2 regions of the Ideonella azotifigens genome follow, and region 1 is predicted to be linked to the other one. Evidence: predicted binding sites of a transcription regulator. Region 1 holds the regulator's gene; the other holds the start of a gene.
What was found. The regulator LexA, encoded in region 1, represses DNA repair genes until DNA is damaged. The targets are predictions, from matches to a motif close to ACTGTATNNNNATACAGT.
Positions count from the first base shown of each region.

Region 2: the regulator LexA is predicted to act here: its motif matches at 10,639-10,656, upstream of recA (recombinase RecA).

Region 1 is NZ_JAJNKD010000005.1:180,262-194,988, reverse strand. Features, by position in the region: gene dnaE (DNA polymerase III subunit alpha) at 1-2,817, opposite strand, end outside; gene LRH25_RS13505 (MarR family winged helix-turn-helix transcriptional regulator) at 2,925-3,419, shown strand; gene LRH25_RS13500 (organic hydroperoxide resistance protein) at 3,461-3,886, shown strand; gene LRH25_RS13495 (esterase-like activity of phytase family protein) at 4,018-5,379, shown strand; gene LRH25_RS13490 (asparaginase) at 5,478-6,437, opposite strand; gene lexA (transcriptional repressor LexA) at 6,508-7,179, shown strand; gene LRH25_RS13480 (helix-hairpin-helix domain-containing protein) at 7,233-7,571, shown strand; gene LRH25_RS13475 (MFS transporter) at 7,684-9,015, opposite strand; gene LRH25_RS13470 (protein kinase domain-containing protein) at 9,042-11,399, opposite strand; gene LRH25_RS13465 (serine/threonine protein kinase) at 11,428-13,245, opposite strand; gene trxA (thioredoxin) at 13,567-13,896, shown strand; gene rho (transcription termination factor Rho) at 14,171-14,727, shown strand, end outside.
Region 2 is NZ_JAJNKD010000002.1:234,991-249,717, reverse strand. Features, by position in the region: gene LRH25_RS32995 (CHASE2 domain-containing protein) at 1-1,245, opposite strand, end outside; gene LRH25_RS05760 (FHA domain-containing protein) at 1,290-1,919, opposite strand; gene LRH25_RS05755 (Stp1/IreP family PP2C-type Ser/Thr phosphatase) at 1,971-2,774, opposite strand; gene LRH25_RS05750 (serine/threonine-protein kinase) at 2,823-3,824, opposite strand; gene LRH25_RS05745 (TerC family protein) at 3,948-4,646, opposite strand; gene LRH25_RS05740 (TerC family protein) at 4,946-5,644, opposite strand; gene sucD (succinate--CoA ligase subunit alpha) at 5,844-6,737, opposite strand; gene sucC (ADP-forming succinate--CoA ligase subunit beta) at 6,841-8,001, opposite strand; gene LRH25_RS05725 (DUF2889 domain-containing protein) at 8,056-8,658, opposite strand; gene LRH25_RS32990 (regulatory protein RecX) at 8,841-9,449, opposite strand; gene recA (recombinase RecA) at 9,548-10,600, opposite strand; gene LRH25_RS05705 (response regulator) at 10,766-11,437, shown strand; gene LRH25_RS05700 (sensor histidine kinase) at 11,444-12,955, shown strand; gene LRH25_RS05695 (transporter) at 12,960-13,775, opposite strand; gene rodA (rod shape-determining protein RodA) at 13,857-14,727, opposite strand, start outside.

The sequences.
Region 1 (14,727 bases):
GTCGAAATCGAACAGGCCACCCTGGTTTGCATTGGCCGCCTGTGTCTCCGCCCAGTCGAAGGCCAGGCCGATGCTGGCAAGCGAGCAGGCACGGTCGGGGTGCAACTCGTCAAAGGCACCGGCCTTGATCAGGGCCTCCACCACGCGCTTGTTGCAACGGGATTTGTCGACCCGGCTGCAGAAGTTGAACAGGCTGGTGAACGGACCATCGGCCTCGCGCGCCGCGACGATGGCCTCGATCGCGCCCTGCCCCGTGCCCTTGATCGCGCCCAGGCCGTAGCGGATGCGCTTGCGGCCGGCGGCGCCCGGCATCGGCTCGAAACGGTAGACGCCGTTGTTGACGTTCGGCGGCTCGAAGCTGATGCCGAAGTTCTTCTGCGCATCGGCCAGCAGCACCTTGAGCTTGTCGGTGTCGCCGAGTTCGATCGTCATGTTGGCCGAGAAGAACTCGGCCGTGTAGTGCACCTTGAGCCAGCCGGTGTGGTAGGCCAGCAGCGAGTACGCGGCGGCGTGAGACTTGTTGAAGCCGTAGCCCGCGAACTTCTCCATCAGGTCGAAGATCTCGTCGGCCTTGTCCTGCGGGATGTTGTTGCCCGCAGCCCCCTTGCGGAAGATCTCGCGGTGCTCGGCCATCTCCTCGGCCTTCTTCTTGCCCATCGCGCGGCGCAGCATGTCCGCGCCACCCAGGCTGTAGCCGCCCAGCACCTGGGCGGTCTGCATCACCTGCTCCTGGTAGACCATGATCCCGTAGGTCTCGGACAGCACCCACTCCACCAGCGGATGCGGATACTCCACAGGCTCGCGGCCGTGCTTGCGCGCAACGAAGCTGGGGATCAGGTCCATCGGGCCCGGGCGATACAGCGCATTCAGCGCAATCAGGTCTTCCAGCCGGCTGGGTTTGGCGTCCCGCAACATGCCCTGCATGCCGCGCGATTCAAACTGGAACACCGCCTCGGTCAGGCCATCGGAAAAGAGCTTGTAGACGGCCTTGTCGTCCAGCGGCAGCGTCTCGTAGCTGAAGTCCTTGCGTTCCGGGTAACGCGCGACGATGAAGTCCTTGGCCTGCTCCAGGATGGTCAGCGTGGCCAGGCCCAAAAAGTCGAACTTCACCAGGCCAATGGCTTCGACGTCGTCCTTGTCGTACTGGCTGACGGCCGAGTCGCTGCCGGGCTGCTGGTAGAGCGGGCAGAAGTCGGTGATCTTGCCGGGCGCGATCAGCACGCCGCCGGCGTGCATGCCGATGTTGCGCACCATGCCTTCGACACGGGCGGCAAGGCTCAGCAGCTCGGCCACTTCCTCCTCGTTCTTCTCGCGCACTTCCAGCTCAGGCGCTTCGAGCCGGGCGTAGATCAGCTTGTCGTCCGGCTTCTCCGGCACCTTGGCCAGCGTCACCGTCTTGCCGGGCGGCGCGGGAATGAGCTTGGCGATGCTGTCCACATGGCCGAAGCCCATGCCCAGCACCCGGCCGATGTCGCGCAGCGCGGCCTTGGCCGCCATGGTGCCGAAGGTGGCGATCTGGCTCACCGCCTGGCGGCCGTACTTGTCCTTGACGTAATCGATGACGCGGTCGCGGTTGCCCTGGCAGAAGTCAATGTCGAAGTCGGGCATCGAGACCCGTTCCGGGTTCAGGAAGCGCTCGAACAGCAGGTTGTAGAGCAGCGGGTCCAGGTCGGTGATCAGCAGCGCGTAGGCGACCAGCGAGCCGGCGCCCGAACCCCGGCCCGGGCCGACCGGGCAGCCGTTGGCCTTGGCCCACTTGATGAAGTCCGACACGATCAGGAAGTAGCCCGGGAAGCCCATTTTCAGGATGGTGTTCAGCTCGAACTCCAGGCGTTCCAGGTAGCGCGGGCGCTCGGCGTCGCGCTTGGCCAGGTCCGGGTACAGCATGGCCAGCCGCTGCTCCAGGCCGGCGTAGCTTTCCTCGCGGAAGAACTGCTCGATCGGCATGTGCGTGCCGTCTTCGAGCAGCGGCGTCGGGAAGTTCGGCAGCTGAGGCTTGCCCAGCACCAGCGTCAGGCTGCAGCGCTCGGCGATCTTGATCGTGTTGGCAATCGCCGACGGGATGTCGGCAAACAGTGCTTCCATCTCGGCCTGCGACTTGAAGTACTGCTCGCGCGAGAAGCGCTTGACGCGGCGCGGGTTGGCCAGGGTTTCACCTTCGGCCACGCACACCCGCGCCTCGTGCGCCTCGAAGTCGGCCGGCTCCAGGAACTGCACCGGATGCGTGGCGACCACCGGCAGGCCCAGCTCGGCCGCCAGCGGCACCGTGGCGCGCACCAGCGCCTCGTGGTGCGGCAGCCCGCCACGCTGCAGTTCCAGGTAGAAGCGGCGCGGGAACAAGGCAGAGATCTCCTGCGCCGCAGCGCTGGCGCGGGCCGCATCACCCGCCAGCAAGGCCTGGCCGACGGCGCCGAACTCGGCGCCCGACAGCACGATCAAACCCTCGCCCAGCTCACGCAGCCAGTCCCAGGTCAACCAGGCCTGCGCGCGCTGCACGTTGCTTGTCCAGGCGCGCGCCAGCAATTCACTCAGGTTCAGGTAGCCCTGCTTGTTCTGCACGATCAACAGCAGCCGGCTGGGCAGCTTGTCGCCGCTGCTGTCCAGCGGCTCGACCCAAGCATCTGCGCCGATCAGGGGCTTCACCCCTTTGCCACGGCAAGCCTTGTAGAACTTCACCGTGCCGAACATGTTGGCAAGGTCGCTGATGCCCAGCGCGATCTGCTGGTCTGCCTTGGCAGCGGCGGCGGCGTCATCGATCCGCAAGGTGCCGTCGACAACAGAGAACTCGGTGTGGCTGCGCAGGTGAACAAAAGGCATCCCCCATTCTACGGAGCCGCTCTCTGCACAGCCGCGCTGCGGCCGACGTGGTCAGGCAAAGACCATTTAAGTTGTGTGCAATTTAATTGCGAGCTACATTAATACTCATGGACACCGAACACGGCCCCACCTCCGCCGCCGCGAACACCGCGTCTGCCGACTGGCTGGCGCTGGATCACCAGTTGTGCTTCGCGCTGTATTCGACCTCGCTGGCGATGACCAAGCTCTACAAGCCGCTGCTCGAGCCGATGGGGCTGACCTATCCGCAATACCTCGTGATGCTGGTGCTGTGGGAGCAGAAGCCGGAAGGCAACGCGCTGACCGTCTCGGCGTTGGGTGAACGGCTGAACCTTGATTCCGGCACGCTCACACCGCTGCTCAAGCGCCTGGAAGCCGCCGGCCTGATTACCCGCCAGCGGGACGCCGGGGATGAGCGCCGCGTGCGCGTGCAGCCCACCCGTGCCGGCCACCAGCTTCGCGAGCAGGCACTGCGCATCCCACCCACTGTTGCGTGCGCCATCCAGTGCGAACTGCACGAGATTTCCCAGCTCACCCAGCGCCTGAGGGTGCTGCGGGAGCAACTTCTACAGGCCCAGGCCTGAACCTTTCCCTTCCTCCCTCAAACGTTCAACAGGAGATCAACATGGCCCTCGAAAAAGTCCTCTACACCGCCACCGCCACTGCCACCGGTGGCCGCACCGGCACCGCCGCTTCGGACGACGGCCGCCTGTCGCTCAGCCTCAGCACGCCCAAGGAACTGGGCGGCGACAGCGGCGCCGGCACCAACCCCGAGCAGTTGTTCGCTGCCGGCTACTCGGCCTGCTTCATCGGCGCGATGAAGGCGGTTGCCGGCAAGCAGAAGATCTCGCTGCCGGCCGAGGTGTCCATCACTTCCAAGGTCGGCATCGGCCCGATCCCGACCGGCTTCAGCATCCAGGTCGCGATGTCCATCAGCATCCCGGGCATGGACAAGGCCGCCGCCGAAGCGCTGGTCGCCGCCGCGCACCAGGTCTGCCCGTACTCGAACGCCACCCGCGGCAACATCGACGTCAGCCTCACGGTGGTCTGAAGCCGAAGCGCCCGGCTCGCCGGGCGGTCCCGATCCAGCGCCGACCGAGGCCTCGCTTCGGTCGGCGTTGTCACGATGACGTCACGCGGGCGCCACAGACTGCCGGCCTCTTACGAGGAACTTCAGCAGTCATGAAAAACGCCACGATCTCGACCCTCGCGCTGGCCGCCGCCACCTTCACCACGCTGGCCGCCGTGTCGCCGGCCCAGGCCGCCGTCACGCTGATCGCCAAGGGCAGCCTGCCCGCCACCAGCGCCGACCTGAGCGGCTTCACCAACACGCTGGAAAGCGGCGTCAGTGCCAACCTGCTGGGCGGCATCGGTTCAGGCCTGGCCTGGGCTGGCGGCAGCACCTTCCTGGCCATGCCGGACCGCGGCCCGAACGCCAATGCGTGGAATCCGGCCGTGGACGACACGACCACCTTCATCCCCCGCTTCCACACGCTGGACCTGAGCCTGAGCCCCGCCACCAGCGGCAGCCTGCCGTTCGATCTGAGCATCACGCTGCAGAAGACCACGCCACTGTTCTCGACCGACGCGCTGAACTACGGCCCGGCCGTGCCCACCGCGAACACCCGCCAGAAGCACTACTTCACCGGCCGCTCGGACAACTTCGCTGCCGGCAGCAATTCGACCGATGCGTTGAACGCTCGCCTTGACCCGGAAGGCATTCGCGTTTCCAAGAGCACCAACCTCGTCTACATCACCGACGAGTACGGCCCTTACGTCTACACCTTCAACCGCACGACCGGCAAGCGCGTGGGCATGTTCACGCTGCCGGCCAAGTTCACGGCGGCCAACCTGTCGTCACAAGGTGCCGCCGAGATCAGCGGCAACACTTCGGGCCGGGTGGCCAACAAGGGCATGGAAGGCCTGGCCATCACGCCGGACGGCAAGACCCTGGTCGGCTTCGAGCAAAGTCCGCTGATCCAGGACGGCGGTGACGGCGGCAACATGAACCGCATCATCACCATCGACGTGAAGACCGGCGCGACCCACGAATACGCCTACGACAACCACCTGGCCGCCACCAACAAGAACTACAACAGCAGCGAACTGCTGGCGCTGAACAACCACGAATTCCTGGTGCTGGAGCGCGACGGCAAGGGCCTGGGCGATGGCTCCAAGGCGGTGATCAAGCAGATCTGGAAGCTCAGCCTGGCCGGTGCCACCGACATCAGCGACCTGAGCGGCGCCGCCAACCTGCAGCCGTTTGCCGTCACCAAGACGCTGTTCCTGGACATCGCCGCCACGCTGATGGCCGCCGGCTTTGCCGACACGCAGATCCCCGCCAAGCTTGAAGGCATGGCCTTCGGCGACGACGTGGTGATCGACGGCGTGACCAAGCACACCCTCTACATCGCCAACGACAACGACTTCCTCGCCAACGTAGGCGGCCTGGACAACCCGAACCAGATCTTCGTCTTCGCCTTCGACGAAAACGACCTGGGCGGCTCGCCATTCGTGAACCAGGTCTTCAAGCCGGCTCAGTGAGCCCGAGGCGGCGCATCACGCGCCGCTCGGTATCGTTTGACAGCTGACAGCTGAGCGCCGATGCGGGGCCACCCGCATCGTTTTTTTTCATGGGCGCATCAAGCGCCTGCGCCCTCGCCCACCAGCAGGCGCAGCAGCAACTCCACCCGCGCCTTGGCCGGTGTCAGCTCGGCGGCGCTTGGCAATGCGTCGGCCGGTGCACCGACCACGCCGCCGCCCAGGCAGCGGCTGGCCCGCAGCACAGCCACGCCCTGTGCGACTGCCTTGCACAAAGCAAGCTCCAGCGACTGGTGCACCGTGCCGTTGCCCGTGCCCTGCACCACCAGCCCGCGGCAGCCCAGTCCGAGCAGCGCCTCGACCAAGGTACCGTCGCTGCCGGCATGACTGGCGAGGATCTCCACCCGCGGCCACTCGGCCACCGGTGCCTGCCAGCGCGCCGGCAAGGCCTCGTCCGTCGGCCAGGGCCGCAAGGGCTTCAGCACGCCTTCTTCGATCAGCGCGAGCGGACCGGCATCACCAGAGCTGAACGCATCGACGCGGTAGCCGTGCCACTTGCGCACATCCAGCGCCCCATGCACCCGGCCGGCCAGCACCGCGAGCACGCCGCTCACACCAGGCCTGGCGGCCACCGTCACGGCGTCCAGCAGGTTCTGCGGCCCGTCGGCCAGCAGCGCGGTCGCCGGCCGCATCGCCGCGGTCAGTACCACCGGCTTGCTCGGCGCCAGCGTGCGCTGCAGGAACCAGGCGGTTTCCTCCAGCGTGTCGGTGCCATGGGTGATGACGATGCCGGCCACATCGGGCCGCGCGAGATGTCGTTCAACGGCTAGCGCCAGTTGCTGCCACACGGCGTGCGTCATGTCCTTGCTGTCGAGCTGCACCAGTTGCTCGGCCTGCAGCGAGAAGCGCGACAGCGCCGGCACCGCGGCCGGCAGTTGCGCCACGCCGATCTGCCCTGCGGTGTAGCCGACGTTGTCATCGGCCCGGCCGGCCTGGCCGGCGATGGTGCCGCCCGTTCCCAGCAACACCACATGGGACACGGCCACTGATTCGTTTTGCATTTTGTGGAAGTCTGGATAAAAATACAGATACTGGATACAACCTCAGCCCGCCCGCGCTGGCTGCAAGCTCATGGACAGTCCCAAGCTCACCGCCCGGCAGCAGCAGATTCTCGACCTGGTGCAAACCACCATCGAACGCACTGGCGCCCCACCCACGCGGGCCGAAATCGCCACCGAGCTGGGCTTCAAGTCGCCCAATGCGGCCGAAGAACATCTGCAGGCGCTGGCCCGCAAAGGCGTGATCGAACTGGTGGGCGGCACGTCCCGTGGCATTCGTCTGCAGAGCGGCACTTTACGCGCGCTCAACGAGGCGCGCGGCAAGCAGTTTTCGCTGCCCTTGCCCAGCCTGGCGCAGCTCACGCTGCCTTTGGTTGGCCGCGTGGCCGCCGGCCACCCCATCCTGGCGCAGGAGCACATCTCGCAGACCTACCTGCTCGAAGCCAGCCTGTTCCCCAGCCGGCCTGACTACCTGCTGAAGGTCAAGGGCATGAGCATGCGGGACGCCGGCATCGTCGACGGCGACCTGCTCGCGGTGCAGAAGACCAGCGAAGCCCGCAACGGCCAGATCGTCGTCGCCAGGCTGGACGATGAAGTCACCGTCAAGCGCTTCCAGCGCAGCGCAGGGCTGATCGAGCTGCTGCCCGAGAACCCGGACTTCGAACCCATCCAGGTCAGGCCAGGCGAGTCCTTCGAGATTGAAGGCATTGCGGTGGGCCTGCTGCGTCAGAACATGATGTTCTGACCCCGCTGGCCGGAGGTATTCCTGCAGGCGAGCCCCCGACGAGGTCAAAACCCATGAGCGCGATCAAGAGCCCAAAAGCTGCCTCCGCAGCCGATTGCCAGCGGCTGGAGCAGCTGCCCAACGTGGGCCCGGCGATGGCCGGCGACTTGCGCGCGCTGGGCATCCTGCATCCGGCCGAACTGGCCCGGCACGACGCGCTGCAGCTTTACCGCCAACTGGAGAAACTGACCGGCAAGCACCAGGACCCTTGCGTGCTGGACACCTTCATGGCGATTGTCGATTTCATGCAGGGCGCCGCGCCCCGGCCCTGGTGGGACTACACCGCGCAGCGCAAGCAAGTGCACGGCGAGCTGCACCCGGCGCCGCGGCACGCGGAACCACAAGGCTCATGAGAAAACGCAGGGCCGCCCCAAGTTTTCTCATCCCCCTCGGGGGGCCTGACGCGAAGCGGCAGGTCTGGGCGCGCTCTCAGGCCGCGGCCTGACAGCGCAAACCGACCCCGCGTCAAACCGGTGCCGTCTCGGGCTGCAGGCGATCCCGCTGTGCGAGCGCCGGGAACAGCTTCCACCACAGCGCCACGACGAGCAGCGTGCCGAAGCCACCCAGCAGCACCGAGCCAACCGGCCCGAGCAGGGCCGCGGTGGCGCCCGATTCGAACTCGCCGAGCTGGTTGCTGGCGCCGATGAACACCGAATTCACCGCGCCGACCCGGCCGCGCATGTCGTCAGGCGTCTCGAGCTGCACCAGTGACTGGCGAATCACCACGCTGAACATGTCGGCCGCGCCGCTGATGGCCAACACCACAAAGGCGAACCAGAACGAGGTTGCCAGCGCGAACGCAATGGTCGCAAAACCAAAGACCGCCACCGCGCCCAGCAGCCAATGCCCGGCCCGGCTGGTGATGGGCATGCGCGAAAGCCATACGCCGATGATGACGGCGCCCAGCGCAGGCGCCGCCCGCAGCAGGCCCAGGCCCTCGGGGCCGGTGTGCAGGATGTCGCGCGCGAAGATCGGCAGCAAGGCGGTTGCGCCACCCAGCAGCACGGCGAACAGGTCCAGCGAAATGGCACCCAGCACCACTGGCCGCTGCCAGATGAAACGGATGCCGGCCGTCAGCTGCGCCAGATCGGGCGCGGGGCGCAGGCTCTGGACCGGCCGGTGCCGGATCGCCAGCACGCACCACACCGCCGAAAGCAGCAGCAGCAGCGACAGGCTGTAGACCACCGCGGCACCCCAGTGCGCGCCAATCATGGCCTGTCCGGCGACACCGGCATCCGCCGCTGCGCCCTGGCCGAACAGGCTGGCGACACGGGGGCCGAGCGCATACAAAGCGCCCCCCAGCGCCGGCCCGGCAATGATGGAGGCCTGCATGGCCGAACTCGCGGCGGCCACGGCGCGCGGCAAAAGCGCTGGCGGCACCAGCGTAGGCGTCAAGGCTTGCTGGGCTGGCATCTGCAGCGCGCGTGCCATGCCCAGCAGCATCGAGAGCAGCAGGATCAGGTTGGCCCCGACCCATCCGCCGACACTGGACAGCGCCAGGCACGCCGCCACCACGCATTGCAGGCTCATGCTGCCAGCCACCAGCAGGCGCCTGTCATGGCGGTCAACGAGGTGCCCCGCCGGCAAGGTCAACAGCAGTGCCGGCAGGAACTGGGCAAGACCGACCATGCCGAGCTCCCAGGCGCTGCCGGTCAGGTCATACATCTGCCAACCCAGCGCCACCATCAACATCTGGTTGGCGGCGCCGCCGGTCACACGGGCGCCCAGCAAGCGCAGGTAGTCTCGCTGGTCGCGCAATCGCGCGCTGCCAGCCGACTTCGGGTCGGAAATGCTCATCCGCTCAAGTTTAACTGGGCCTAGGGTTAGCCCGCGGTCTTGAAAGCCATCACCGCCTGGTTGCGCAGCGTGCGCAGCAGGCTGAGCTCGCGGTCCGCCACCGCGATGGGGCGGTCCCGGTCCGCGTAGATCATGCCCAGCGGCACGCCTTTGCTCATCAGCGGCATCAGCAGAAAACTCCTGGCACCGGCCTCGCGGCACCAGGCCGGCAGGCGGGCCTGAAGGTCAGGCGCACGGGCATCGGCGATCTGGGTGTCCAGGCCCTTCAGGCAAGCGGCGGCGAACAAGTCCATCGTGCCGGTCGGCTGCAGGTTCACGCTGAGCTGGCGCGCCAGTTCCGGCGCACCTTCCCCCAGCGCCAGCCGCGCGGTCATCACGGTCTGGCGGGGGCTGCGCGTTGCCAGCACCACGCGGCGAAAGTTCATTGCCCGCAGCAAGGTCTCGAGGATCATGCGCAGCACTTCGTTGAGCACAACAGCGTCGCCCGCCAGGGTTTCGGTGACCTCGGCAATGCCGGCCGCCAGCAGGTCCTGCGCATGGGCTTCGCTGGCAGGATCGGGCAGCACCAAGGTGGCCGTCGCTTCGGACGCCGAGGCCTGGCCAAGCAGGCGCCGGGCGCGGGCCTTGGCCGGCAGTTCGATGCCCATGGTCGTGGCCAGGTCGGCCAGTTGCTGCTGCGCCGTCTGCACCGCCTGCACCAGGCTGTCCTGCGACATGGCCAGGCCACGCACGTAGCCACTGGCCAGCCGCCGCATCGTGATCTGGTCCTCGCCTGCATCGGCCGCCAGCAGGCTTTGCACCATTTCACCTGCGGCGCGCACAGCCCAGCGCAAGCGCTCGGTGCCGGCGAGCGCACGCTGCGGCATGTCGCCCTCGGCCACGCGCAAGGCATGGCACAAGCTGTCTGGCAGGCCCCAGGCCTGGGCCACACCCAGGCCCAGCGCATCGAAGTCCAGCCCCAGCACTTCGCGCGCAGCGCGGGCTTCGGCCGGGCTGTGCCAGGCCGGGCGTGGCTTGCTGCCGTCGCTGGGAGGCACCAGGCGCAGACGCACGCGCTCAGCTTCGTCCGGGAAGTAATAGGCCACCAGCAAACGGCCGAGGTGGCTGAACATCCCAGCCAGGAAGGCTTCTTCGCGCTCCGGCGAAGGAGGGGTCAGCTGGTCGGTCACCATCGCCGTCATCAGCGCTTCGAGGAACATCTCCTTCATGCGCTGGGCGTGGCTGCGGTTGCGCATGTGCTCCAGCAGCATCACCGACATCGCCATGTTGCGGATGCCGGCGAAACCGACCAGCGCCGCGGCACGCGAGACGGTGGTGATGGCACCAGTGCCGAGGTGGCTGAAGTGCACCGTGTTGACCAGCCGCAGCAGCTTGTGGGTCAGCGCCACGTCCTTCAGGATCTCTGCCGAGAGCGCATGCACGCTTTCGCTGTCCGATGCGGTCACGCGCTGGATGCGCATCACCGAATCCGACAGCGCCGGGAAGTCGCCGGTCAGTCGCATGCGGCGCAGCAGGAATTCCAGCGTGGCGTGGCTGGCCGCAGGCTGCGGCGCCTCGGGGTTCAGCCAGCCGCCCAGCGCCTCGCGAAAGGCCGCGGCCGATTCGAAACGCATGGCGGGCTGCGCCGCCACCGCACGCAGCACCAGCGCACGCAAGGGATCATCGACCGGCTGCGGCGCCGGTTCAGGCCAGCTGACCGGCTCGGCCACCGCCCGCTGCAGCATCGCAGTCGGCGTCAGGCCGTCCATGCCGGTGCGCATGGGCTGGCCCAGCAGCGCATGGCCGAGCAGCATGCCGGCGGCAAAGATGTCCATCGCCGGCGTGGCGGCCTGGCCGCTGGCGCCTTCGGGCGAAATGGTCGCGACCGAGCCAACGATGCGGCCGTCCGGCGCGGCCGACAGCCGTGTCGCGATGCCGAAATCCATCACACGGGCGCGGCCATCGCGGGCCAGCAGCACGTTGGCGGGCTTCAGGTCGCGGTGGATGATGCCGTGGCCGTGCGCGCAGGCCAGCGCGTCCAGCACCTGCAGCATCATCTCGGCGGCTTCGCGCGGCGCCATCGCGCCCTGGCGCGCCAGGCGGTCGGCCAGGGTCAGCCCTTCGACGCGCTCCAGCACCATCCAGGCCCGGCCACCTTCCTGCATGGCTTCGTGCACCGCCACGATGTTGGGGTGCGACAGGCCGCTCATCAGCCGCGCTTCGGCCAGCCAGGCGTCGCGCTGGTCGCCAGTGACTTCCGGGCGCAGCAGCTTGATGGCGACCTCACGCTGCAGCAATGGGTCCCAGGCCAACCAGACGGTGGCCTGCGAGCCCTGCCCCAGCAAGGCCTTCAGCGTGAAGCGGCCCAGTTGCTGCGGCGTGGCGGCGGGAGTGGGTACTGCCATGGATGGCACGCCGGCAAGGGCGTGAATTTCAAGAAACGTTTTGGCGGCGCAGCCCGGAAGACGAACTCTCTCCGACGGCCGGCAGCGGGCTGCCATGCGGCAGGCCGGTCGCGTCGCCACCCTGCAATTCCAGTTGCAGGGCGTCCTGCATTTCGCGCCCGCTGAGGTTCAGCGCACGCGCATAGCGCTGCACGACCTGGCGCAGCGCAGCCTGCACCCGCGTGGCGGGCTGGTTCAGCGCATCGACAAGTTCACCCGCGCAGCTGGCTGTGGTGCGCAGGTTGTCGGTGTCGCTGTCCGCCGTCCGCACCGGGGCATTCGGCGGCACGCGGCGCATCAGCGCCAGCACGCTGTCGTCCAGCCCCCAGTGCTGGGCCACCGCCACGCCCAGTTCATCCAGGTCCAGCCCCAGCACTGCAAACGAGGCCGCCTCGGGGCTCATCCCGTGTGCGTCCGGTGCAGTCGCCGGCGCGTCGTCGTTCTGCATCAGCTTGCGGATCTGCTCGGCCTCCTCCGGGAAGTGGTACTGCACCACCATCCGGCCGAGGTTCTGCAGCAGCGAGATCAGGTAGACGACCTCGCCGTCGTAGCCAGCCGGCACCAGCCGCACGGCCAGGCGGGCGGCGCGGTGGGCACGGCGCATCAAGGTGTCGAGCTGGCCTGCAGCAGCGTCGTCCAGCGGGCCCGGCCAGCGGCGCAGGCCGAGCGCCGCCTGGCGCACGCCGTCCAGCCCCAGCATCGCAATCGCCCGGCGCAGCATCAGCACCGGGCCGTCATCCGACACCTGGCCACCGCGCAGCTGGGCGCTGTTGACCCGGCGCAGCAGTTCAAAGGCGAGTGCAATGTCGCCCAGCACCAGCTCTGCCAGCTCGCTGGTGCGGCCACGTTCCATCAAGGCCAGATGCGCCACCCGCTCGGCGCCACCGGGCTGGGCCGGCAACACGCCTACGGTGCGCAGGCGGTCGCGCAGCAGCGCCAGCGGGCCGCCATCATCATCCTGCGTCTTCAGCCAGCCTTCCAGCGCACGCTGTAGCGTGCGGGCGCTGCGGTAGCGCAGGCGCGGCTGGCGATCGGTGCAGCGGTTGACGATTGCGCGCAAGGGCTCGGGGATCGGCCGCGGCACGGTCCAGGGCAGGCGCACGATCTCCTGGCCCAGCGGCGGCATGCGCTGTATCACGTGGACCACGTCGGGTTCGTCCAGCGCCGGCTGGCCGACCAGCGCATGGTGCATCACCAGGCCCAGCGCCAGCACGTCCTGCTGGGCCGCGTCGCGCACGGCACGCAAGGCGTCCAGCCCGCCGTCATGCTGGGTTTCGGTCGGATGCGCAGCAGCTTCCAGCCCCATCACGCTGACCTGCTGCAGTTCGTCGATGGCCAGCATCCAGGGCTGCAGGTCGCGGTGGGCAACGCCGGCCTCGTGGGCAAAGGCCAGGCCTTGCGCAATCTGGGCGGCCCAGCCGGCCAGTTCGGCCGCAGGCGCACCCTGGCGCGAAAACTTCTCGGGCCAGGACACGGCGCGGGAACGGTCGTAGGCCATAAACGGCCAGCGGTCGTGCACGCCGATTTCCAGCGGCTTTGCCAGTTGCGGATGCTGCAGCCGCGCGGCGCGCTGCGCAGCCTGCAGCCAGGCCGAAGCGGCCTCCGCATCGAGCTGCTGGCGCAGGATCACCAGCAGGCATTCCTGCTGGCTGCGGGTATCCACGGCGGCCCAGCCCATCGTGCGGTCGCTCTTGCCCACCAGGCGCAGCAACTGGAAGCGGCCGAACATGCGCACCGGCTTGGCCCTGGCGGCAGAGGCAGCAGGCGAAGCAGGCGAAGGGGTGGATGAGGAGGCGGTGGCAACCATGGGACGATGGAATAGCTCGGCACGATTGAAACCCTTGCATCGACCGGCCGATGTCCGGATCAACACTACAAGTGCACATTATTTCTGCATGGTTTGCCCTGCTGCGGCAAGGTATCCGCGCGGCCTGCGGGTCCTCGGGCTTTGTGTCAGAATCAACTTGCCTTTTTGCAGGCCCTGATCCCAGGGCCGAGAACAAGGCTTCCGCAGGGTTGAACAGGCATGGGTTGACCCCATCTCTGAATTTCCTCCCTCGCGTCCCGGGTCCGGCCAGTGCAGCATCGCAGCCGGCTGTGCCGTCCGGTCTCCCCACAGGAACTTCCCATGAGCAGCGAACTGATCAAGCATATTTCCGACGCTTCTTTCGAAGCCGACGTCCTGCAATCCGGCAAGCCGGTGCTGGTCGACTTCTGGGCTGAATGGTGCGGTCCCTGCAAGGCGATTGCCCCGGCGCTGGAAGAACTTGCCGCCCACTACGGCGACAAGATCCAGATCACCAAGATGAACGTCGACGACAACCGCGAAGTCCCGGCCAAGTTCGGCATCCGCGGCATTCCGACCCTGATGGTCTTCAAGGACGGCCAGTTTGCTGAAACCCTGGTCGGCAGCCATCCGAAGGCGAAAATCCAATCGCTGATCGACGCTCATCTATAATCTCGCCTGAAGCACCGGGTGCGGTGGCCGCAAGCTGGTCATCCACAAGCCCCGCCCCGCTGCTGCAAACAGGCTCAAGGCCACCACGCCCCAGAACCCAGCGGTTCTCCGGCGCGTGAGTTTCACGGCCCACAGCTCCCACAACAGTTTCTTGTATCGCGTGTCGGTGTCCGGCCTGCTGCCAAAAGGCAGCAAACCGTCCTCCGCAACGCGGCACGCCAGGGCCGCCGCCTTCGGAGCGGGCGCGGTCCAACCACCCCAAGGGTGAATCCCGATGCATCTTTCAGAACTGAAAGCCCTTCACGTCTCGGCCCTGATCGAGATGGGCGAAGCGCTGGAGATCGACAACGTCTCGCGCCTGCGCAAGCAGGAGTTGATGTTCGCGATCATGAAAAAGCGCGCCAAGGCAGGCGAGCAGGTGTTCGGCGACGGTGTGCTGGAAGTGCTGCCAGACGGCTTCGGCTTCCTGCGCTCCATCGACAGCAGCTACATGGCTTCTACCGACGACATTTACCTGTCGCCCAGCCAGATCCGCCGCTTCAACCTGCACACCGGCGACCTGATCGAAGGCGAAGTGCGGGTCCCCAAGGACGGTGAGCGCTACTTCGCGCTGGTCAAGGTCGACCGCGTGAACGGCCTGACGCCCGAGGAGAACAAGCACAAGATCATGTTCGAGAACCTGACGCCACTCTTCCCGAAAGAGGCGTTCAAGCTTGAGCGTGACGGCCTGAAGGCCGACGAGAACATCACCGGCCGCATCGTCGACCTGATCGCGCCGATTGGCAAAGGCCAGCGTGCGCTACTGGTCGCACAGCCCAAGACCGGCAAGAC
Region 2 (14,727 bases), on a different contig from region 1:
GCCGACCAACAGCGCGGCCAGCATTGCGCCCAGCAGCACCGCGCTGGCGACCGGCAGCACCAATGCCAGGCCGGCGTACAGCGCGGCATTGGCCGCCAGCAGCAAGGCCATGACGGCGGCCACGCCGGCCAGTGCCAGCGGTGCAGCCTTGAGCCGGGCCGCCAGGCCGCAGAGCAGCAGGCTGAGGGCGATCAGGCAGACCTCGTAACCGGGTGCCCAGGCGGGGCGGTAGGGTAGTGCGCCGTCCAGCAAGCCCGCCAGCAGGTGGGCATGGACTTCCACGCCGGGCGTGGCGTTGCCTGCAGGCGTGGGCCGCAGGTCCGCCAGGCCCGGTGCCGAGCTGCCCAGCAACACGATGCGCCCGGCCAGGCTGGCGGCCGGAAGCCCGCCAGCCAGCACGGTGGCGGCGCCGAGGTAGCGAAAGCTGCCACCCTGCACGCCCGCCGGGCCGCGGAACGGCACGCGCCAGTTGCCATGTTCGTCGACTGGCAAGCGGCGCGCAGCCTGTCCCGGCGGAGACACCCGCAGCGCGGCCACGGCGGCGCGAGGCTGGGCACTTGTGGCGGGCAGCCACTCGGCGGACACGCCTGCCGTGGCCGCCGGGCTGCCGGTCACCAGCTGCAGCGTGGCCAGCGCCAGCGAAGGCTGGAGCTGCCCTTGCACCACGGCCGCGGCCGGCACGCTGCGCACCAGGCCGTCAGCGTCTGGCAGCACGTTGAAGAAGCCGGCGTGTGGCGCGGCCTGGGCCAGTGCCGGCAGGCTGGCGGCGTAGCCGGTCCACAGCGGCCAGCCTTGCGGGACTGTGTTCGTGCTCGCCAGTGCGGCGGGCAGCTGGCCGGCGCGGTAGTTGGCGCCAGTGGCCTGCAGGTAGAAGCCGGCGACCACGGGTTGGCCGCGCCAGGCGGCGGCCAGCGTGTCGTCACCCTCGGCCGCCTCGGGAAAGACGAAGTCGAAGGCCAGGGCTGCTACCTGCTGGCGCTGCAGCAGTTCGCGGCTCAGCGCGGCAATGCGCTCGCGCGGCCAGGGCCAGTGGCCGACGGCCTGCAGGCTGGCTTCGTCGATGTCGACGATGAGGATGTCAGGATGAGGGCCGGCGGCATGGGCGGGCGCGAGCAGGTCCTGGCGCCAGTCGTCGGCCGCGGCTTCCAGCCTGGCCAGTGGCGGCAGCGGCCGGACAGCGGCATGCCAGGCGCCCAGCAGCGCCAGTGCGCCGCCGGCCCACCAGGCGAGGCCGCGCAGGCGCATCAGTTGCTCGCGGACGCTTGTTCAGGCGCCGGTGTTCAGGGCGTTCAGCCCTGGATGAACTGCATCTGCGTGCCGGCCAGCTCGATGATGTCGCCGTTTTTCAGCGCCATCACGCCGTCGCCCAGCGGGGCGCCGTTGATGCTGGGGCGGGCGTCGCCTTCGACGTGGGCCAGCACGTAGCCGGTGGGCCGCTTGGCGATCGAGGCGACCTGGGTGCCGGGCTTGCCGACGGTGGTGACCGCCTTGGACAGCAGCACTTCGCGGCCGGCGGCGCCACCGTTCAGCACTTTGACCGACGCGGGCAGCGTCTGCACGGCAGGCATGGGCGGCAGGTGCGGCGTGAAGGTGCCGGGCCGCAGGATCATGGTCTTTTCGTAGTCCGGCACTTCGTCGGTCAGGTACTTCAGGCGGTACTTGCCGATCTCGATCGAGTCGTTGTGCGAGAGCAACTGTTTCTTGACCGCCTTGCCGTTGATGTAGGTCCCGTTGGTGCTGTTGAGGTCTTCCAGGAAGACGTCTTCACCGACGGCCAGCAGCACGGCGTGCTCGCCGCTGACGGCAAGGTTGTCGATCACGATGTCGTTGTACGGACGCCGGCCCAGGGTCGTGCGCTCCTTCTGGATCTGCACTTCCTTGAGAACCACGTTGTCGAGTGATACGACCAGCTTGCCCATGAAATCCCTCAGTTGTCCGCGTGCGGACGGCTCCTCTACACCCCTGCCAGGTCAGCGCCGGAAAGGCCACCAGGCCCGGGCTGACGCGTTCTGGCTTCCTTTTGTCCTGGCCAGAATCACGGAGATGTTATCCCTTCCGCCCGCCGCGTTGGCGGCATCCACCAAGGCATGGGCGGTGCTGTCCAGGTCGCTGTCGTGCTGGCGCAGCACTTGCGCGATGCCGGAATCCGGCAGCATATCGGACAGTCCGTCAGAACACAGCAAGATGACATCTCCCGGTAACAAGGCGTGTTCGTGCACTTCCAGCATCACCTCGGGCTCCACGCCGACTGCGCGTGTCACCAGATTGCGGTGCGCGGCGAACTGGGCTTCCTCGGCCGTCAGCAGGCCGGCGTCGATCTGTTCCTGCAGCAGCGAGTGGTCACGGCTGAGCTGGTCCAGCCGGCCGGCGCGCCAGCGGTAGGCGCGCGAGTCACCGAGGTGGCCGATCCAGACCTGATGGCCGCCGAACAAGGCGCCCACCAGCGTGGTGCCCATGCCGTTGTACTCCGGCACGGTTTGCGCTGCGGTGAAGACGGCGCGGTTGGCATGTTGTGCGGCAGCGGCCAGCGCGGCCTGCACGGCGGGGCTGGTGGGCGGGGTGGACTGGTCAGGTTGTTGCGCGGCCCATTCGACCAAGTGGTCCCGCATGACGCGTACCGCCATCTCGCTGGCGACCTCGCCGGCGTTATAGCCGCCCATGCCGTCGGCCAGCAGGCACAGCGACAGGCCGGGGTCGACCAGCACGGCGTCTTCGTTGTTGTGGCGAGCGCGGCCGGTGTCGAGCGCGCTGCTGTAGTCGAGGCTCAGGGGCACAGGCAGGAATCCTGAAATGTGAAGTGATGCCGGGCAGGCATTGTGCGCTCAAGCGTCATGGGCTTTGGTGCGGGTTTCGGGCAGCACCGTGCAGCTTGGCACCAGGAGACGAAGTTCACGCGCGAGTTGCGTGCCGTCCACATGACGCTGGCTGGCGTGTTTGGACAGCAGCCGGGCGATCACGTCGGCCAGCAGTGGCGGCAACTCGGGGCGCAAGGCATCCAGCCGCGGGGCGGGTTCAGTGGCAATCGCCACCAGCAGCTGGCCCATCGAGGCATGGGCAAACGGCAGCCGGCCGGTCAGCAGCTCGAACAGCAGCACGCCCAGCGCGTACAGGTCGCAGCGCCCGTCCAGCGGCAGGCCGCTGAGTTGCTCGGGCGCCATGTAGCCGGGCGTGCCGACGATCAGCCCGCTGCGGCTGCGCTCGGCGTCGCTGAGGCGGGCGCAGCCGAAGTCGCCCAGCTTCAGCATGCCGTTGGCCGGGTTGAACATCACGTTGGCCGGCTTCAGGTCGCGGTGCACCACGCCTTGCCGGTGCGCATGGGCCAGTGCCTCTGCCATGGCCGCGCCGATCTGCAGCACCAAGCCTTCCGGCAGCAGTTGCCCGGGTGTGGTGTAACGGATCAGGTCGCCGCCTGGCACCCATTCCATCGCGATCCAGCCATGCGCTTCGTGCGACTGGCTGACGACGCCCGATGCGAAGGTCTGCACGATGTGCGGATGCTGCAGGCGGGCTGCCGTTTCGGCTTCGTGCAGAAAGCGCTCACGGGTGTGTTCGCTGCCTTGCAGCCTCACCGTCTTCAGCGCGACGGGCTCGCCGGTGCGCGGCGCGTCTGCCAGGTAGAGCGCACCTTGGGGGCCCTGCACCAGCACCCGCTGCAGCGTGTAGCCGGCCAGTTTGCCCAGCGGCGGCGCTGGCGCTGCCGGCAATGCCGCGGATGTGGCCGGTTCGCTGGGCGGCGGCTGGCTGGTGGCGGGCCAGGCTTGCTGCCTGGCGCCTTGGTTGCGGCGGAACAGCTGCTGCCAGAAGCCCGGTTGGGCGGTTGCCATCGTTGGCGTTTCCCTTGGGTGAATTGGGGCTGGCTGACCTTAGCACAGCGGCAGCCCCGTCAGGTCCTGGGACTCGCCCACCCGCGGGGTGGCATACCTCCACGGGTGGATGCGGTGCGGCGCTCAGTGAGCCACGCCGGGCTGGGCCGCGTTGGTGTTGGCGCGGCGCTTGCGCCACCAGCCCGCAGCCAGCACGCCGACGACCACCACCGCATAGGTCAGCAAGCGGGTGGGCAGCGAGGCATCGAATACCGCGTCCAGCAGCGGCTCGTCGATCACCATCTTGGCGGCAGTGAAGGCCAGCACGCCGGCGCCGATGTAGGTGATGGCGGGGAAACGGTCCACCAGCTTCAGCACCAGGCTGCTGCCCCAGACCACGATGGGCACGCTGATCAGCAGGCCGATGATGACCAGGTCGAAGGCGCCATGCGCCGCGCCGGCCACGCCCAGCACGTTGTCGATGCCCATCAGTGCGTCAGCGACGACGATGGTCTTCATCGCGCCCCAGAAGGTGGTGGCGCCCCCGCCTTCATGACCACCTTCGTCGTTGGAGGCCAGCAACTGGTAGGCAATCCAGACCAGGCCCAGGCCACCGGCCAGCATCAGGCCGGGGATCTTCAGCAGCCAGACCACGACCACCGTCATCAGCGAGCGCACGACGATGGCGCCCACGGTGCCCCACAGGATGGCCTTGCCCTGCAGGTGCTTGGGCAGGCCGCGGGCGGCCAGGGCAATGACGATCGCGTTGTCGCCGGCCAGGACGAGGTCGATCAGGACAATGGCCAGCAGCGCTGAGAACCATTGGGCGGACAGGAATTCCATGTGTGTGCTCCAGGTTGTCGGTGGGTACGACACACCCTGTGATCGGGCGAGAGCCAAAGACGCGCCGGATCAACCGGACGGGGATGCCTTCGAACTCCCGACGCGTGTCGCGCGGGCGTGTCGAAGGTCTTGCTCGACAAGCGGCTGTTGCGGCCAGCTTGTCCGACAGACCGGGGGCTTGCGACCCCGTATTGACGACCTGCCGATGGGAGCTACTCCCCTTCAGGCCGCCATTATGCGGGACACCAAAGGAAAACCCCGCCGGGTGGCGGGGTTTGTCAGCGGAAAGCGGCCTTGTTTCAGCTGGCTTTGGCCTGCGCCGCGCGGTGCGCGCGCTGCTTCAGGAAGTGGCCTAGCGCAACGACGAACACGGCGCCGATGGCCCCGGCGATCTCTGGCACGATTTCCGGCTGCGGTCCGATCAGTGAGACCACGCCCGGGTCGGTCAAGGCCATTTCACCGGCCAGGTAGCCCAGCAGTGCAGCGCCCAGCGTGATGATGATGGGGAAACGGTCCATGACCTTCAGCAGCATCGTCGAGCCGAAGATGATCAGCGGGATGCTGATGCCCAGGCCCAGGATCAGCAGCAGCGTGTTGTTGTGCGCGGCGGCGGCCACGGCCAGCACATTGTCCAGGCTCATCACCAGGTCGGCCACGAGGATGGTGCGGATGGCCGTCATCAGGCTGGTGTGGCCGGTGCCGTGTGCGTCGTCCTCATCGTCGTTCTCCAGCAGCAGCGAGGTGCCGATGTAGACCAGCGCCACACCGCCCACCAGCTTCAGGTAAGGCATGGCCAGCAGCTTGACCGCCAGCAGCGTCAGCACGATCCGCATCACGATGGCGGCGGCGCTGCCGTAGAAGATGGCCTTCTTCTGCTGGTTGGCCGGCAGGGCGCGGGCAGCCATGGCGATCACCACTGCGTTGTCGCCCGAAAGCAGCACGTTCGCAAGGATGATGGAGCCGAGGGCGGCCCAGAAGGCGGCCGAAGTGATGTCCATGGCGTGGGTTCTCCCGAAGAATGATGTTGTGGGTGGCGGTGGCCCCGGCCGCCTGATGGCCGAATGAAAAAGGCCTGATGCGTCTGCATCAGGCCCTTGCGCAGGGCATCGACCTTGCGATCGATCCCTGGATTCTAGGCAAGCCTGTCAGGTGGCTGTCCGTGGTACTACGGACATCCCTAGGCTGTCGGCGCCGACCTTACAGCATGGCTTTCAGCAGCTTGGCCATTTCCGACGGGTTGCGGGTGATGGTGAAGCCACACTCTTCCATGATCGCCAGCTTGGCATCGGCCGTGTCTGCGCCGCCGGAGATCAGCGCGCCGGCATGGCCCATGCGCTTGCCGGGAGGCGCGGTCACGCCGGCGATGAAGCCGACGATGGGCTTCTTCATGTTCAGCTTGCACCAACGGGCGGCTTCCGCCTCGTCCGGGCCGCCGATCTCGCCGATCATGATGACGGCGTCGGTGTCCGGGTCGTCATTGAAGGCCTGCATCACGTCGATGTGCTTCAGTCCGTTGATTGGGTCGCCACCGATGCCGACGGCGCTGGACTGGCCCAGGCCGATTTCGGTCAGCTGTGCCACGGCTTCATAGGTCAGCGTTCCCGAGCGCGAGACCACGCCGATGCGGCCCTTGCGGTGGATGTGGCCGGGCATGATGCCGATCTTGATTTCTTCCGGCGTGATCAGGCCGGGGCAGTTCGGGCCCAGCAGCAGCGTCTTCTTGCCGCCGGCAGCTTCCTTGGCCTTCATCTTGTTGCGCACTTCCAGCATGTCCTTCACGGGAATGCCTTCGGTGATGCAGATCGCCAGGTCCAGGTCGGCTTCGACGGCTTCCCAGATCGCGGCCGCGGCGCCTGCCGGCGGCACGTAGATCACCGACACGGTCGCGCCGGTCTGGCCGGCGGCTTCCTTGACGCTGCCGTAGATGGGAATGTCGGAGAACTTCTCGCCGGCCTTCTTCGGGTTCACGCCGGCCACGAAGGCGTTCTTGCCGTTCGCGTAAGCCTGGCAGCCCAGGGTGTGGAACTGGCCAGTCTTGCCGGTGATGCCCTGCGTGATGACCTTGGTGTCTTTGTTGATGTAAATGGACATGGTGCCCCTCGTATGCGGTGTACCGCACCCGATCCCCCGAGGGGATCACGCCCAGCTTGGGGCGGCCCGGCGCTCGGGCGTGGTGCGATGGTGTGGATGGGAGTCAGGCGACGGCGGCGACGATCTTGGTGGCCGCTTCGGCCATCGTGTCGGCCGCGATGATGGGTAGGCCGCTTTCGGCCAGCATCTTCTTGCCCAGGTCTTCGTTGGTGCCCTTCATGCGCACCACCAGCGGCACCGACAGGTTCACCGCCTTGCAGGCCGTGATCACGCCGGTGGCGATGGTGTCGCACTTCATGATGCCGCCGAAGATGTTGACCAGGATGCCCTTGACTTCCGGGTTCTTCAGCATGATCTTGAAGGCTTCGGTGACCTTCTCGGCAGTGGCGCCACCACCCACGTCCAGGAAGTTGGCCGGCTCGCCGCCGAACAGCTTGATGGTGTCCATGGTGGCCATCGCCAGGCCGGCGCCGTTCACCAGGCAGCCGATGTTGCCGTCCAGGCTGATATAGGCCAGGTCGAACTTCGAGGCTTCGACTTCGGCCGGATCTTCTTCGTCCAGGTCGCGGTAGGCGACGATTTCCGGGTGGCGGAACAGGGCGTTGGCGTCGAAGTTGAACTTGGCGTCGAGCGCGATCAGGTTGCCCTTGGAGTCGCAGTTCAGCGGGTTGATTTCCACCAGCGACGCGTCGGTGTCCATGTAGCACTTGTAGAGCTTGGCGAACAGGTCCACGGCCTGGTCCACCGAGGCGCCGGTCAGGCCGATGGCTGCGGCAATCTTCCTGCTCTGCTCGGCCGTCAGGCCCACCAGCGGGTCGATCATCTCGGTGACGATCTTCTCGGGGGTCGAGTGCGCAACTTCCTCGATGTCCATGCCGCCTTCGCTCGAAGCGATGAAGGCGACCTTCTGCGTGCCGCGGTCGGTGACCAGCGAGACGTAGAGTTCATTCTTGATGTCGGCGCCTTCTTCGATGTAGAGGCGGCGCACTTTCTGGCCTTCCGGGCCGGTCTGGTGCGTGACCAGCTGCATGCCGAGGATCTGCTCGGAGATGGCCTTGACGTCGTCCATCGTGCGCGCGAGCTTCACGCCGCCGCCCTTGCCGCGGCCGCCAGCGTGGATCTGGGCCTTCACGACCCAGACCGGCCCGCCCAGCTTCTGGGCGGCTTCCACCGCCTCTTGCACGTTGAAGGCCGGGATGCCCTTGGGCACCGGCACACCGAACTGGCGCAGGATTTCCTTGCCTTGGTACTCGTGAATCTTCATGGGAGGGTCTTTGCGTGAGTGCGAAAACGGGGAAGGAGCAGCGGCAGTGCCGGCTCAGCGGGAAATGCTGCCAGCGGGACCGGCGCGCAATTTTGCGGCAGTTTCGTCGGCGGCGGCCTGACGGAACCAGCGGGGATAGTGCAGTCTGACCACCTCGCCATCGGTGACGAGGGCGTGGCAGCGGTCGAGCTGGAAAGGGGGTTCGTCGCCCTGGCCGTGGGTGTCCAGCACCTCGCCGGCAAAAGCCTGGACGACAGCGGTGGGCAGCAGGTCGCCCATTTCGGTCAGGTGGGTGCAGCCGCGAACGCCGCCCACGCGTTCGCGCAGCGCGCGCTTGAAGCCTTGCATCAGGTTCAGCCCGGCCAGCCTGCCGTAGGCGTCGCCGTGCTGGTTGCAATGGCCCGGATAGGGCGTGGCGCGGGATTCTGCGCCCGCTTCGAGGATGTTGAAGCGGGTGTCGACGACCAGCCGCAGCAGCAGGTCGTGCACTGGCTCGCCAGCCGGGCGCACCCCGTTGGCGGTGCTGATCGGGTGGGTCTTGATGTCCGTAATGCGGGCGTCGACTTCCCACAGCCCGTCGTCGCGAGCGAACACGGTCACGCTGATCGCACGGTGGTGCTTCAGCTGGCGGGTGGGGGATGCAGCGGGCAAAGGCATGGGGACAGCTGCCCCGAACCGGGCCAGACAACCAAAGATTTTACACCCTTGCTGCATCGCAGCATGCCCGTTCCCTCAAGTGACCTGATGACTTGCCGGCGCGAGGCCAGTCCTCACGAGCAGCGTGTAACCCGCATGTACCTGGTTTCGGGCATCACCTGGATGCCCGCGAGCAGTGCGAGTCAGTCGTCTTCCCTGTCGCCCACAACCCGCCGCACCACGTCCCCAGCAAAGCCGCGCGCGGCGAGGAAACGCATCTGCCTGGCCCTTTCGGCAGCTTCGCTTGCAGGGGTGTCACCAAAGCGTCGGCGCCACACCTCGCGGGCGCGTGCCAGCTCGGTCTGTCGCAGCTGCAGCGCGGTTTCGGCATCCAGCGCCACACCATGCTGCGCCAGTTCCTGCTTGATGCGCATCTGGCCCAGCTTGCCGGCGCGGGCGTTGACGCGGCTCTCGATGAAGCGGGCGTCGCTTTGATAGCGCTGCGCTTCCAGCCAGTCCAGCACTTCGTCGACCTCTGCGCCCAGGTTTTCCTGCGCCAGTTCGTGCATGCCGGCATCCCCATCGTCATCCGGCCCGGCCGATGAGCTGGATGCGGCCGGATCGAGGCCAAAGGCGGTGGCGAAATCCAGGCCGGCGGCGCGCTCGGCCGCGCGGCGCTGGTCTTCGGCCAGCCAGGCAAGGCGCTTGCGGCCATGGGCCAGCAGCTTGGTGCGCAGCTCGGCACGGCTGTGTTCGCGCCGCGCCAGCAGTGCCAGCGCCTGGGCCTTCAGGCTGGGAGGAGCGGTCTTCACGGCGGGACGGGCAGAAGGCGCCAGGAGATGACGCCTGGGCGATGGCTGGCGCCACCGCCAAGTGCCAGCGGCGGCTCAAGCCGGCTGCTGGCCGCGGTTCATGCTGCCGCAGTGCCCGCCGCCGCGTTCAGCAGCGGCACGCCCAGTGCAGCGCGCACCTTGTTTTCGATCTCGCGCGCCAGGTCGGCGTTTTCACGCAGGAATTCGCGCGAGTTGTCCTTGCCCTGGCCGATCTTCTCGCCGTTGTACGAATACCAGGCACCGGACTTGTCGACGATCTTGGCCTGCACGCCCAGGTCGATGATCTCGCCTTCGCGGCTGGTGCCTTCGCCGTAAAGAATGTCGAACTCGGCTTCCTTGAACGGCGGAGCGACCTTGTTCTTGACGACCTTGACGCGGGTCTCGTTGCCGATGACCTCTTCGCCCTTCTTGATCGAGCCGATGCGGCGGATGTCCAGTCGCACCGAGGCGTAGAACTTCAGCGCATTGCCACCGGTGGTGGTTTCCGGGCTGCCGAACATCACGCCGATCTTCATGCGGATCTGGTTGATGAAGATCACCATGCAGTTGGACTTCTTGATCGTCGCGGTCAGCTTGCGCAGCGCCTGGCTCATCAGCCGGGCCTGCAGGCCGGGCAAGGAGTCGCCCATTTCGCCTTCGAGTTCGGCCTTGGGCGTCAGTGCGGCGACCGAGTCGACGATGATCAGGTCGACCGCGCCGGAGCGGCACAGCGAATCGACGATCTCAAGCGCCTGCTCGCCGGTGTCGGGCTGGCTGATCAGCAGTTCCTGCAGGTTCACGCCGAGCTTTTGCGCGTACTGGATGTCCAGCGCGTGTTCGGCGTCGATGAAGGCGGCCACGCCGCCGAGCTTCTGCATTTCGGCCACGACCTGCAGCGTCAGCGTGGTCTTGCCCGAGGACTCAGGGCCGTAGATCTCGACCACGCGGCCGCGCGGCAGGCCGCCGACGCCCAGCGCCACGTCCAGGCCCAGCGAGCCGGTGGAGACGACCTGGATGTCCTCGATCTTTTCGCCATCGCCCAGGCGCATGATCGAACCCTTGCCAAACTGCTTCTCGATTTGCGAGAGGGCCGCTTGCAGGGCCTTGGACTTTTCGGGGTTCAGCGTATTGGCGGGGGCGGGGGCATTCATGCAAGTCTCTCCTGGTGATGGCCGCGATTATGGCAGAAGCTGGATATTCGTACAGTATCTTGGCGCCACGATTTGCGAGATTGCATCATGTCGCGTGGGCGGCACTGTGAACCTCGCCACCTAGAATCAAACGAGTCGGCCAGCAGGCTGCGAGGAGACAAGGCAATGCGCATCCTGATAGCCGAAGACGACCAGGTCCTGGCCGATGGCTTGCTGCGCTCGCTGCGCGGCGCCGGTTATGCGGTGGACCAGGTCGGCAACGGCAGCGAGGCCGACGCTGCCCTGGCGGCCCACGAATTCGACCTGGTGATCCTGGACCTGGGCCTGCCCAAGCTGCATGGCCTGGAAGTGCTGCGCAAGCTGCGCGCCCGCGGCACCTCCACGCCGGTGCTGATCCTCACTGCGGCCGATTCGGTCGAGCAGCGTGTCAAGGGCCTGGACCTGGGGGCCGATGACTTTATGGCCAAGCCGTTTTCGCTGCAGGAGCTCGAAGCGCGGGTACGCGCGCTGACCCGGCGCGGCCTGGGCACGGCCTCCAGCGTCATCAAGCACGGCCCGCTGACCTTCGACGCCACCGGCCGCGTGGCCTACATCAATGACCAGATGATCGATCTGTCGGCGCGCGAGATCAGCCTGCTGGAAGTGCTGCTGCAGCGCGCCGGTCGGCTGGTCAGCAAGGACCAGCTGGTGGCCCGGCTGTGCGAATGGGGCGAAGAGGTCAGCAACAACGCGATCGAGGTCTACATCCACCGCTTGCGCAAGAAGATCGAGCAGGGCCAGATCCGCATCGCCACGGTGCGGGGCCTGGGCTACTGCCTCGAAAAAATCGCCGCCTAGAGGCCCATGCGGCTGTTGCCCTCCGCCCGCCCTGCGCCTTCGGCCGACAGCAGCACGCCACGCGAACAACGCTCGTTGTTTGGTGAGATCCTCGACTGGATGCTGGCGCCGCTGCTGCTGCTGTGGCCGATGAGCGTGGCGCTGACCTGGCTGGTGGCGCAGAACATCGCGGCCCGGCCTTACGACCGCGACCTGGGCCAGCTGGCCCACATGGTCTCGCGCCAGATGGCGGTGGAGCTGGCGGCCAATCCTGGCCTGCCGGTGCGGCTGCCGGAATCGGCCGCGGTGCTGCTGCGCAGCGACGAAGTCGACCGGGTGTATTTCCAGGTGCTGGACGCCCAGGGCCGCCTGATCACCGGTGACCGTGACCTGCCGCCGGTCGACGGCGAGCGCAGCGCACCGGGCGAGCTGGCCTGGCGCGACGCCGAGGTGCGCGGCGAGCCGGTGCGCGTGGTCAGCCTGCGGCCGCTGCAGGTGGACGGCAACGCTTCGCAGCCGTGGCCGGTCGCGCTGGTGCAGGTGGCCGAGACGCTGGACAAGCGCTCGCGCCTGGCCACCGAGATCATCAAGGGCGTGATCCTGCCGCAGTTCGTGATCCTGCCGCTGGCGGTGCTGCTGGTGTGGTTTGCGCTGGCGCGTGGCATTGCGCCGCTGAACCAGTTGCAGCAGCGCATCCGCCAGCGCGAGAGCCACGACCTGAGCCCGATCGAGGAACACGACGCGCCTGAGGAAGTGGCGCCGCTGGTGCGCTCGATCAATGACCTGCTGGCCCGGCTGGACCAGAGCATGGGCGCGCAGAAGCACTTCCTGGCCGACGCTGCGCACCAGCTGAAGACGCCGCTGGCGGGGCTGCGCACCCAGGCCGAGCTGGCCCAGCGCGAGATCGATGCGGGTGGCGACGTGCGTTCGGTGCGCCGCTCGCTGCAGCAGATCTCGCTGTCCAGCCAGCGTGCGGCCCACATGGTCAACCAGCTGCTGGCGATGGCGCGCGCCGAGGACCACGAACAGGCCCAGCGGCGCCAGGTGTTCGGCCTGGTGCGGCTGGCCATCGACACGGTGCAGGACTTCGTGCCGCGGGCCATGGAAAAGCGCATCGACCTGGGCTACGAGGGCCCGGATGCCAGCGAGCGGGTGGCGAAGCTGCTGGGCCAGCCGCTGCTGGTGCGCGAGCTGGTGCGCAACCTGGTCGACAACGCACTGCAGTACACCCCCGAGGGCGGCACGGTCACGGTGCGGGTGTTCGCCGACCCGTTTGGCCAGGTCATGGTGCTGCAGGTGGAGGACAACGGCCCGGGCATTGCGCCGGCCGAGCGCGAGCTGGTCTTCCAGCCGTTCTACCGCGGCCTGGGCACCAACGTGGATGGCAGCGGCCTGGGCCTGGCCATCGTCAAGGAAATCGCCGACAAGCATGGCGCCACGGTGAGCATCGAATACGCCCGCCAGACGCCGCAGCACGAAGGCCTGGGCACCTTGATCACCTGCCGCTTCCCGATCGCGCCAGCCGTGCCGGCGGCGTAGCAGTTCAGAAGCGGATGGAGACGCCGGCGCCCCACTGGAAATCGGCGGTTTCGCGAGTCAGGCCGCGCGAGGCGGCGAGGTCCAGCTGCAGCGAATCGGTCACCAGGTAGCTGGCGCCGAAGTCAAGGCTGACGACCTTGCCGCCGTTGTGCTTGGCGGCGAGTTGCTGGCCGGCGATTTCGACGAAGCTGTGCCAGGCCGGCCCCCAGCCCTTGCCCAAGGTGACGGCGAAGATGCCGGCGGCAAAGCGCTTGCCGTCCTCGGTCTTGTCGGCGACCAAGCCCGGCATCACGCCGACCGAGAAGTCGTGCGGCAAATCCCATTCGGCGACAAAGCGCAGCGAAGGGCGCACGCCCTGGCCGCGGAAGTCGCGGCTGCCCGAAGCCAGGTCGGCGTGCAGCAGCCAGGCCATGCCCGGTGCGCCAGTCTCTTCGTCGCCCTCCTGCATGCGCCACTTCAGGCCCAGCGAGGTGTCGGCAAAGCCGTGGGTGGTGGTGGTGTCGGCGGTCGTGTCCTGCGTGCGGCTGTGCATCGCGCCGTCGGTCTCGATTCGCAGTTCCAGCGCGTCACTGACGCCCAGGCGCAGCAGCGTCGGCGTGCTGCGGGTGCGGGTCTTCAGGCCGCTGCCGTCCTGGCGCTCGCTGCTGAAGCCAGTTTCGATCTGGAAGCGGCCGCGGCCGACCACGTCGCTGGATTCGACGAAGTCCGGCCGGTCGGTGACGATCTCGTCGCCAGCAAAGGCCGAAGGCAGCGCGCAGGCCGCCAGCAGCGTCAGCATGGCAAGCTGGGGGAAACGGAACAGGGGCAGGGCAGCAGCCATGGGATTTCCTCGCGAGGAAGCCCCGCACCCCTGGCATTTCGGCGCGTTGGCGCCGGAACTGAAGCGGCTCGCCCGAAGGCCTCAGCTTTGCATCAGCCGCCGGCTGCGGGCGATGGACATCAGCATGCCCATGGCCAAGCCCAGTGTGACCATCGCGGTGCCGCCGTAGCTGATGAAGGGCAGCGGAATGCCCACGACGGGCAGGATGCCGCTGACCATGCCCATGTTGACCATCGCGTAGGTGAAGAAGCTCATCGTCAGCGCACCGCCCAGCAGCCGCGTGAAGGCGGTGGGCGCCTGCGCGGCGATCACCAGGCCGCGCGCCAGCACGAAGGTGAAGCAGGCGATCAGGCCCAGCGTGCCCATCAGGCCGAATTCTTCTGCATAGGCGGCGAACACGAAGTCGGTGGTGCGCTCGGGAATGAACTCCAGATGGGTCTGCGTGCCCTTCATGAAGCCCTTGCCGGTCGGGCCGCCGGAGCCGATGGCGATCATGCCCTGGATGATGTGGAAGCCCTTGCCCAGCGGGTCGGTGGTCGGGTCCAGCAGGGTGCAGACGCGGTGCTTCTGGTAGTCCCGCATGGCAGGCCACTTCACGTCGTCTTGGCAGATGCGGTCACCCGACATCACCAGCGCTGCGACGGCGATGGCGCCTGCCAGCAGCACCGGCAGGATCAGCTTCCAGGACAGGCCGGCGAAATAGATCACGTACAGGCCGCCGGACAGGATCAGGATGGCGGTGCCCAGGTCCGGCTGCTTGACGACCAGGCCCACCGGCACCAGCAGCAACAGCCCGGCGACGACGAAGTCCAGCGTGCGCAGCTGGCCCTCGCGCTTCTGGAACCACCAGGCCAGCATCAGCGGCATCGCCAGCTTCAGCAACTCGCTGGGCTGGATCACGATGCCCACGTTCAGCCAGCGTGTCGCGCCCTTCTTGGTCACGCCGAACAAC